Regions from separate parts of the Mesorhizobium sp. C089B genome, predicted to be linked through region 3. Evidence: predicted binding sites of a transcription regulator. Region 3 holds the regulator's gene; each other region holds the start of a gene.
What was found. Region 3 encodes PhoB, which activates phosphate uptake and scavenging genes when phosphate is short. Its sites were predicted from a motif close to TGTCATNNANCTGTCAT; they were not measured.

Region 1 (3,277 bases), 120 kb from region 3:
GAAAAAGATCAGCGTAATGGCGAGTTGCGGCGCCACCAGCAGGTAAGGCAGGGTCTTGTTGGGAAAGACGACGCGTGGAGACAGTGTGATTCCCTCGCTATTCAGGAAATCGTCCACGCGGGTCCGCGTGGACGAGGTTCAACTGACAAATCGCTTCAGTTTCCGATCGCTTCCTGAATCGCCTTGTTGCCGCGCGCGACCGCGTTGTCGAGCGCCTGCTGCGCAGTCTGCTGGCCGGCCAGCATCTTCTCGAACTCCTCATTCTCGATGTCGCGCACCTGCGGCAGGTTGACGAGGCGCACGCCCTTCGAGTTCTCGGTCGGCGCCTTGCCCAGCATCTGCAGGATCGGCGTCTCACGGCCCGGGTTCTTGTCATAGAAGCCGGACTTCTTGGTCGCCTCATAGGCAGCGAGCGTCACCGGCAGATAACCCGACTTCTGGTGCAGATACTCCTGCACTTCGGTCTTGGACAGGTAGGAGAAGAACGCCGCGACGCCCTTGTATTCCTCGTCCGATTTGTTGCCGAACACCCACAGGCTGGCGCCGCCCGGCGTGGTGTTCTGGGGCGCGCCCTTGGCGTCACTATCATAGGGAAGCTGGCCGATGCCGTAGTTCATGCCCGACTTGACGATGTCACCGAGACCCCCCGACGATTCGGTGAAGATGCCGCATTCTCCGGCAAGAAAGATCTGCTTGGCTTCGGATGTACGGCCGCCATATTTGAAGGTGCCGTCCTTGGCCAGGTCGGCGAGCGCCTGGAAATGATTGACGAAGATCGGCGCATTGATCTTGAGCTCGACGTCGGTTCCGGCAAGTCCGTTCTGGTTGGTGCCATAGGAAACGTCGTTCCAGGCCGCGAAGGCCTCAAGGTGGATCCAGGTCAACCACGTCGAGGTATAGCCGCAGGAAGCGGCGCCGCTCGCCTTGATCTTCTTGGCGGCTTCCCACACCTCGTTCCAGGTCTTTGGCGGGTTGTTCACATCAAGCCCGGCCTTCTGGAAAATATCCTTGTTGTAGTAGAGGATGGGCGACGAGGAATTATAGGGGAAGGACAGCATGGTCCCGTCCGGCTTCGAATAGTAACCGACGATGCCGGGCAAATACTGGCTCTTGTCGAAGGTCACGCCGGCGCTGGTCAGCACATCGGCCACCGGTTTGATCGCACCTTCGGCTGCCATCATGACGCCGGTACCCACGTCGAACACCTGGATGATGTCGGGCGCTTGCCCCGCACGATAGGCAGCGATGCCGGCATTCAGCGTTTCGGGATAGGTGCCCTTGAAAACAGGGAGAATTTCATAGTCGCTCTGGCTGGCATTGAAATCCTTGGCGATCTTGTCGACCACCTCGGCATTGGCGCCGGTCATTGCATGCCACCAACTGATCTGGGTGGCGGCGAAGGCGGAGGTGGTGGAAAGCAGGGTCAAGGTGGCGGCAACACCGGCCGCAAAGCCGAACAACTTCATGTTTCATCTCCCGTTTGTCATTGGCGAAAGGGGCGCTCCCGCGAACGGAATATGTGTCGCTGATGACAATCGGACAACGGATTTGTTGCTGTTTCGTGAATTTCATACCCGGCTAACTTCGCGCCCCCTCGCCTTGCAACGAGGACAGAGAGAAATGCCAAGCCGGCTCAGCGATAGAATGGGGCATGGTGGGCCTGCAAGGATCGCCGACCGCCCAGCGATGCGTGAAGGGCCCGCGTGACAGCGCCACGCACCTGCACCGTGCGGCCGCCAAACCGGCGCTCGGCCAGGTCGAGATCGGCCGAGCGGCATCGCGCCAGGCGCTGCTGTAACCGTGCGTCTGGAATGAGACAGGATCGCCGCAACGTACAACCCGAAAAACCCGCTGTAGTTGTAGTTCGCATAACCGATTCTTCGTCAAGCGTGGCATACTAATCAAGTGGACGGCTTGATTGCTGTGGGAGAGCAGGTGGGGCGAGATGCTGACGGTCTATAATTGTATCGTGCATGAGCACGATCTGAGACTGGTCGCACTGGCAGCGCTCATTTGCGGTATTTCTTCCTTCTCGGCGGTCAACCTGCTTCGCCATGTCGACCGCTCGAGCGAGCGCAACCGCTATACCTGGCTGATGATAGCAGCCACTTCCACCGGCTTCGGTATCTGGGCGACGCACTTCATCGCAATGCTTGCCTTTTCTCCCGGAATCCCCAACGCCTACAATACGGAAATGTCGGCGCTTTCGCTCGCCGGTTCCGTCGCCCTGACCGCCGCGGGCATGTGGATCGCCACCTTGCGCCGGGGCATCGACTACCCTCTGGTCGGCGGCGCGGTCCTCGGCGCTGGTATCGCCGCCATGCACTATATCGGCATGGCCGCCTTCGAGGTCGAAGGGCGCATCGTCTGGAACCCGCTGCTGGTCGGCGTCTCGGTGCTGACAGGCGTCACCCTCGCCGCGCTGGCGCTGCTGGTCGTGTTGCGACGGCCGTCCATGCAGGCCACAATCGCCGCCGCCATCCTGTTGACGCTGGCGATCTGCAGCCTGCACTTCATCGCCATGGGCGCGGTGTCGATCTTCCCGGACTCCTCCATCGAGATATCGCAGTTCACGGTCGAACCGGTGTCACAGGCCTTCGCCGCCGCTGCAGTCAGCATGGCTATCCTGGTGCTTTCAGCCGCAGCATTGTGGATCGACCTTCGCTTCCGGCGTCACAAGCTCGAGGCCGAGCGCATGCACGGCCTCGCCAACGCCGCCGTCGAGGGGCTGATCGTCTGCGACGGCGCCCGCATCGTCAGCGCCAATGACAGCATCGCGGCACTCACCGGCATTGCGCCGGAAGTGCTGAACGCGATGCTGCTTGGCGACCTCTTCGGCGAACGCACCGCGGCCGGCATGTCCGACTGCAGCGGACAGGCACAGGAAGCCGAACTCAGAGCCCATGACGGCGCCACCATCCCCGTCGAACTTATCGCCAGAAGCATCGACTATTGCGGCAAGCGGCACAGCGTGGTCGCCGTGCGCGACATCCGCGAACGCAGGAAGGCCGAGCAGGAGATCCTGCGCCTCGCCCATTTCGACCCGCTGACCGGGCTCCCCAACCGCCGCAGTTTCTCCGGCCGGCTCGAGGCCGAAATTGCCGCAATGGACCGCGGCGGCAAGGGTGGGCATCTTGCGCTGCTGCTGCTCGACCTCGACCGCTTCAAGGAAGTGAACGACCTGTTCGGGCATGGCGCCGGCGATGCCATGCTGCAGAAGGTGGCGCTGTGCGCCTCCGCCGTGCTCCGCCACGGACAGATGCTGGCGCGTCTCGGC
Region 2 (3,277 bases), 3.3 Mb from region 3:
GGTCGAGATTACGTGGCATCAAGTCGGCCGAGGCGATGTAGACGATCGCCTCGTCCGACGGCAGGCCATGGCCGTTGCCGAAGCAGTAGATGCGGCTGTGTTCGAGGAAGCGGCCGACGATCGACTTGACCCTGATGTTTTCCGACAGGCCGGGCACCTGCGGCCGCAGGCAGCAGATGCCGCGCACGACGAGATCGATCTCGACGCCGGCACGGCTGGCGTCATAGAGCGCGTCGATGATGTTGGGATCGACGAGCGCGTTCATCTTCATCCAGATGCGCGCCGGACGGCCAGCCAGCGCGTAGGCGACCTCGTCGGCAATGTGCTTGAGGATACGGCTGCGCAGCGTAAACGGCGAGATGGCGATCCGCATCTCATCGGTCGGCTCGGCATAGCCGGTGATGAAGTTGAACAGCTGGGCGACATCGCGCGCGATCGTCGGATCGGTGGTGAAGAAGGACAGGTCGGTGTAAATGCGCGCTGTCACCGGATGGTAGTTGCCGGTGCCGAGATGCACATAGTTACGCAGCTTGCCGTCCTCGCGCCGCACCACCAGCGACATTTTCGCATGGGTTTTGAGTTCGAGGAAGCCGAACACGACCTGGACGCCGGCGCGTTCGAGGTCGCGCGCCCAGCGGATGTTGGCTTCCTCGTCGAAGCGCGCCTTGAGCTCGACCAGGGCGGTTACCGACTTGCCGGCCTCGGCCGCGTCGACCAAGGCGCGCACGATCGGGCTGTCGTTGGAGGTGCGGTAGAGCGTCTGCTTGATCGCCACCACCTCCGGGTCGGCCATCGCCTGGCGCAGGAATTGGACCACCACGTCAAAGGATTCATAGGGGTGGTGGACGACGATGTCCTTCTCGCGAATGGCCGCGAAACAGTCGCCGCCATGCTCGCGGATGCGCTCGGGAAAGCGTGGATTGTAGGGGGTGAACTTCAGGTCGTCGCGCGGCACGGCGACGATCTCGGAAATCTGGCTGAGCGCCAGCGGGCCGGTCAGAACGCTGATGCGGCTCGAAGAGACGCCAAGCTCGCCGGCGACGAACTCGCGCAATTCGCCGGGCATCGACTTGTCGAATTCGATGCGGATGACCGAACCGCGGCGGCGCCGCTTCAGCGCCGTCTCGAACAGGCGCACGAGATCTTCCGACTCTTCCTCGACCTCGATATCGCTGTCCCGGATGATGCGGAAGGTGCCGGAACCCTTGACCTCATAGCCGGGGAACAGCTTGCCGATATAGAGGCCGACAGCCTCCTCCAACGGAATGAAGCGAACGTGCTGCTTGCGGTCGGGCAGACGGATGAAGCGCTTCAGCGCCACCGGCAGGCGCAGAAGCGCGCTCATCTCCTCGCCATTCTTGCGATGGCGCAATTGCAGCGCCATCGAGAAGCCGAGATTGGGAATGAACGGAAACGGATGCGCCGGGTCGATCGACAGTGGAGTCAGCACCGGGAAAACCTGGTCCTGGAAATGGTCTTCCAGCCAGACTTTTTCATCCTTGGTCAGTGCATCGCGGGTGATGCTCTCAATGCCTTCCTTGTTGAGCAGCAACATCAGCGCCGAAAGGCTGTTCTGCTGGTCCTCCTGCAGCCGCTCGACCTCGCGCAGCAATTGTTCCAGCTGCTGCTCCGGCGTGCGGCCGTCGGGGCTCTTGAGCGCAATGCCTTCGCGCACCTGGCCCGCAAGGCCGGCGACGCGGACCATGAAGAATTCATCGAGATTGGCGGCCGAAATCGACAGGAAACGGACGCGTTCGAGCAGCGGATGGTGCTGGTTCTGGGATTCCTCGAGCACACGCCGGTTGAACTGCAGCCAGGAGAACTCACGGTTGACGAACCGATCGGGGTTGCCGCCCTCGGGGCTCGCCACCTCGACATTGATGAATTCGCTCTGCACCGGCTTCAGTTCGTTCATGGTTCCTGCTCTTCCCCCGCCAACCGTCCCTTGGAGCGCCGCTGGACGTGCCATGCCTCTAACACGCTTTTGTGGCGCATGACCCTTCGGCGAAAACCGTTCCGATTTCAGGGACATGCACTTAACCGGCTCAACGTATCCTCTGACAGGCTTTTGCGACAGTTTCATTTCATCGATCTTGCAAACAGGCCTGTTATGTTCCAGATGCTTTTCGACGAGATCAAGGAGACGACGATGGCAGGCGGTTCCATTCCCCATTTCCAGAACGATGCGGGCCATCCGGCAATCGACATCGGCGTCAAGGAATTCATGTGCACCGGCGCCAACCCGCCCTTCGACCACCCGCATGTGTTCCTCGACATGGGCGACGACAATGAAAAGGTCTGTCCCTACTGCTCGACGCTCTACCGCTATTCGGCGAAGCTGAGGGCGACGGAAACGCTGCCGGCTGGTTGCCTTTATATCGACCAGGCCGCCTGATCCTTCCGCGACAAGCCCGATGGAAGACATCAGGTCCCGGCAGGTCATAATCGCCGGGGCCGGCATCGCCGGGCTGACCGCTGCCCTTGCCTTCGCCGGACGGGGTTATCCGGTAAAGCTGATCGAACAGGCACAGCACCTAGAAGCGGCCGGCGCCGGCATCCAGCTTTCGCCCAACGCAACACGCATTCTTGGAAAACTCGGCGTGCTCGACCGACTGCTGCCCGCAGCGTTGCGGCCGGAAGCGGTCGTGCTCAAGGACGCCGGGACGCTGCGCGAACTGGCGCGGGTACCGCTCGGGCACGCCGCCGAAGCGCGCTGGCAGTCGCCCTATCTTGTCGCCCATCGCGCAGATCTGCAGGCAGCGCTGCTGGGGCAAATGGCTGAACGGTCGCAGATTGAGCTCATCACCGGCGCCCGCGTGACCGGCATCGTCAAAGACGCGCAATATGTCGCCGTGACCGCCGAAGTGGACGGCCGCGAGATCGAGGCACGCGGCAAACTGCTGGTCGGCGCCGACGGCGTCTGGTCGGCGGTCCGGGCGCAACTCGCAGGCGAGGACTTCGTCAAAAGCCGTTTTTCGGGCGAACTCGCCTGGCGGGCTACAATCGCAGCCGACGGTGCGGCCGGAGAAGCCTTTGCCGCGATCGGCGCCGCCGACTGCGTCACCACGTTCCTGCATCCTGGCTTCCACATGGTCGCCTACCCCGTCAGCAAAGGCCAGGCCTTCAATCTCGCCGCCTTCACCAAGGGTGAGCGCATGGCCGAAGGTTGGTCGGGCCATGCCGATCCCGCGATCCTCACGGCTGCCCTGCGCGGCACCGCGCCGGGCCTGACGAAGCTTGTGGCACTGGCCGGCCCATGGACGGCCTTTCCGATCCA
Region 3 (3,277 bases):
AAGGTCGGCGTCTTCTACGGCGAGAAGCAGGCGTTGTTCGACGTCAATCTCGACGTCCGCCAGAACCAGGTGACGGCGCTGATCGGCCCGTCCGGCTGCGGCAAGTCGACCTTCCTGCGCTGCCTCAACCGCATGAACGACACCATCGATTCGGCGCGGGTGACCGGCAAGATCACGCTCGATGAAGACGACATCTACGACAAGAACATCGATGTCGTCGAACTGCGCGCCCGCGTCGGCATGGTGTTCCAGAAACCCAACCCGTTCCCGAAGTCGATCTACGAGAACGTCGCCTACGGCCCGCGCATCCATGGCCTGGCCAAGCGCAAGTCCGACATGGACCAGATCGTCGAGCAGAGCCTTAAGAAGGCTGCGATCTGGAACGAGGTCAAGGACCGCCTGCAGGAGCCCGGCACCGGCCTGTCCGGCGGCCAGCAGCAGCGCCTGTGCATCGCGCGCGCCATCGCCGTGTCGCCGGAGGTGATCCTGATGGACGAGCCCTGCTCGGCGCTCGATCCGATCGCCACCGCCCGTGTCGAGGAGCTGATCGACGAACTGCGCCAGAACTACACGATCGTCATCGTCACCCACTCGATGCAGCAGGCGGCGCGCGTGTCGCAGCGTACAGCGATGTTCCATCTTGGCTATCTCGTCGAGGAGGGCGCCACCGACAAGATGTTCACCAACCCCGACGACAAGCGCACCCAGGACTACATTACCGGCCGCTTCGGCTGAGCCGTCCGGCGGGTGAATTTTCAGGCACGAGGACCAAGACCATGGGTGAACATACCGTCGCCTCCTTCGATGAAGAGCTCGGGCAGATCAGTAAGCTGATCCGCGACATGGGCGATCTGGCCGGCTCGATGGTCAGCGGCTCGACCAGGGCGCTGCTCAATTCGGACAATGCGCTGGCACAGCGTGTCGTGTCCGACGACGCCATCATGGATGCGCGCCAGCGCGAACTGGACGACCGCGCCATCACGCTGATCGCCAAGCGCCAGCCGATGGCCAACGATCTGCGCGCCGTGGTCGGCTCGATCCGCATGGCGGGCGACCTCGAGCGCATCGGCGACCTCGCCAAGAACATCGCCAAACGCGTCGGCACCGTGGGCTTGAGCGTCACGCCGCGCGACCTCTCGCACTCCATCGATGCCATGGCGCAACTGGTGCTGATCCAGGTGCAAGGCGTCGTCGAGGAATATGCCGCCACCGATGCGGCAGCTCTTGCAAAACTCAGGAATGACGACGAGCGCATCGACGTCAAATACACGTCCGTGTTTCGTGAGCTCTTGACCTACATGATGGAAGATCCTCGCAACATCACCGCCTGCACGCATCTCTTGTTCTGCGCCAAGAATCTTGAGCGCATCGGCGATCATGTCACCAACATCGCCGAAAATGCGTATTATGTGCTGACCGGCCAGCAATTGCCCGCCAATCGTCCGAAGCAGGACGAGACGGCGATGGCCACGCCGGCCTGATGAGGGTGAACTGCCTATGATCGCGCCACGCATCATGGTCGTGGAGGACGAGGAGCCACTAGGCGTGCTCCTCCGCTACAACCTCGAATCCGAAGGCTATCACGTAGAGGTGGTGACACGCGGCGACGAGGCCGAGATCCGCCTGCAGGAAAACGTGCCCGATCTCCTAGTGCTCGACTGGATGGTGCCCGCTGTTTCCGGCATCGAGCTCTGCCGGCGGCTTAGAGTGCGGCCCGAAACCGAGCGGCTGCCGATCATCATGCTGACCGCGCGCGGTGAGGAAAGCGATCGCGTGCGCGGCCTGTCCACCGGTGCCGACGACTATCTGGTCAAGCCATTCTCGACGCCGGAGTTCATGGCGCGCGTGAAGGCGCTGCTGCGCCGGGCCAAGCCGGAAGTGCTGTCCAGCGTGCTCAAGGTCGGCGACATCGTGCTCGACCGCGAGTCGCACCGTGTCTACCGCAAGAAGAGCGAGATCAGGCTCGGACCGACCGAGTTCCGGCTGCTCGAATTCATGATGCGCCATCCCGGCCGCGTGTTCTCGCGCAGCCAGCTGCTCGACAATGTCTGGGGCGAGACGATCTACATCGACGAGCGAACCGTCGACGTCCATGTCGGGCGCTTACGCAAAGCGGTCAACAACGGCCGCATGCCGGATGTCATCCGTACCATTCGCGGCGCCGGCTACGCGATCAGGGAAGACTAGGATGCTGCGCGTCGCGCCGTTGCCGGCCATTCAGGCGACATGCTTGCCGGATTTGGCCTGAATGCCCGGCGCGAAAATCTCCTGATCGACGAAGCCGAGCGCGCGCATGGCACAGCCTTCGCGGATCAGCGGCAGCTCGTTGGGCTCGGTGTCGAAGGAGATCGATTTCGAGTGCTGGCCGCCGGCGGTCTGGGCGATCGCTTCGCGCAATGCCGGCTCGATCAGGTCGAAGGCGGCGGCGCTGACGCCAACCATGGCGACAGGCGCCGGGTCGATCAGCGCAAACAGGCTGCCGAGGCCGAAGCCGAGCGCCTCACCGGCCTTGCGATAGGCTTCGCGCTCCGGGCCATCGGTTTCGCGGGCGCGCGCGGCGAGTGCGCGCATATCAGCGTCGCCGATATCGACCGGCTCGGCATCTTCGCTCATCATTTTGGCGCTGCGCCAGATGGCGTAGTTTCCGGCATAGGCCTCGACGCAGCCGCGCCGCCCGCAGCGGCAGAGCGCGCCGCCCGGACGGTGGATCATGTGGCCGAACTCGCCGCCCGAGGAATGGGTGCCGGTGAACAGTTCGCCTTTCAGCACCAGCCCCATGCCGATGCCGTGCGACAAGAGGATCGCGATGAAATTGTCGCGGTAGCGCTCGGGCTGGCGCCATTGCAGGGCCACCGCCATCATATTGCAGTCGTTCTCCATGGTGGCAGGAATGCCGAATTCCGCTTCCAACATGTCGGCGAAGGCAATGTCGGTCAGTGGCGTGATTGGTGACCACAGCATGGCCCGCGCCTGCGAATCGGTGATGCCCTGGATGCCCATGGCAATGCGGGCGATGCTCTGGACATCGAGGTCCGGGTCCGCGAGACGCCGCCCGACGATTGCTACGCATTCGCCGATCAGCTCGTCGCGCGGCATGGTCAGCGTGTCGAGCCGGCGCTGTTCTTCCGCGACCACCTGGCCGGCATAGTCGATGACGGTGACGGAGAGGAAGTTCAGCGACAGCACCACGGTCATGACCGCCGCCGCTTCCGGGTTGAGGCCAAGGCCGACCTGCGGCCGGCCGCGTTTCAGCGAGCCGGTCTCGCCAGGCTTGCCT

Region 1: a site for PhoB is predicted at 1,529-1,545, ahead of ugpB (sn-glycerol-3-phosphate ABC transporter substrate-binding protein UgpB). Genes of this name have one in related genera too.
Region 2: a site for PhoB is predicted at 2,071-2,087, ahead of NLY44_RS02990 (RNA degradosome polyphosphate kinase). Genes of this name have one in related genera too.

What each region holds. Positions count from the first base shown of each region.
Region 1 is NZ_CP100469.1:3,808,162-3,811,438, forward strand. Features, by position in the region: gene ugpA (sn-glycerol-3-phosphate ABC transporter permease UgpA) at 1-84, opposite strand, end outside; gene ugpB (sn-glycerol-3-phosphate ABC transporter substrate-binding protein UgpB) at 156-1,466, opposite strand; gene NLY44_RS18820 (bifunctional diguanylate cyclase/phosphodiesterase) at 1,946-3,277, shown strand, end outside.
Region 2 is NZ_CP100469.1:589,774-593,050, reverse strand. Features, by position in the region: gene NLY44_RS02990 (RNA degradosome polyphosphate kinase) at 1-1,915, opposite strand, end outside; gene NLY44_RS02985 (zinc-finger domain-containing protein) at 2,150-2,395, shown strand; gene NLY44_RS02980 (FAD-dependent monooxygenase) at 2,415-3,277, shown strand, end outside.
Region 3 is NZ_CP100469.1:3,932,336-3,935,612, reverse strand. Features, by position in the region: gene pstB (phosphate ABC transporter ATP-binding protein PstB) at 1-735, shown strand, start outside; gene phoU (phosphate signaling complex protein PhoU) at 777-1,481, shown strand; gene phoB (phosphate regulon transcriptional regulator PhoB) at 1,498-2,187, shown strand; gene NLY44_RS19445 (ROK family protein) at 2,218-3,277, opposite strand, start outside.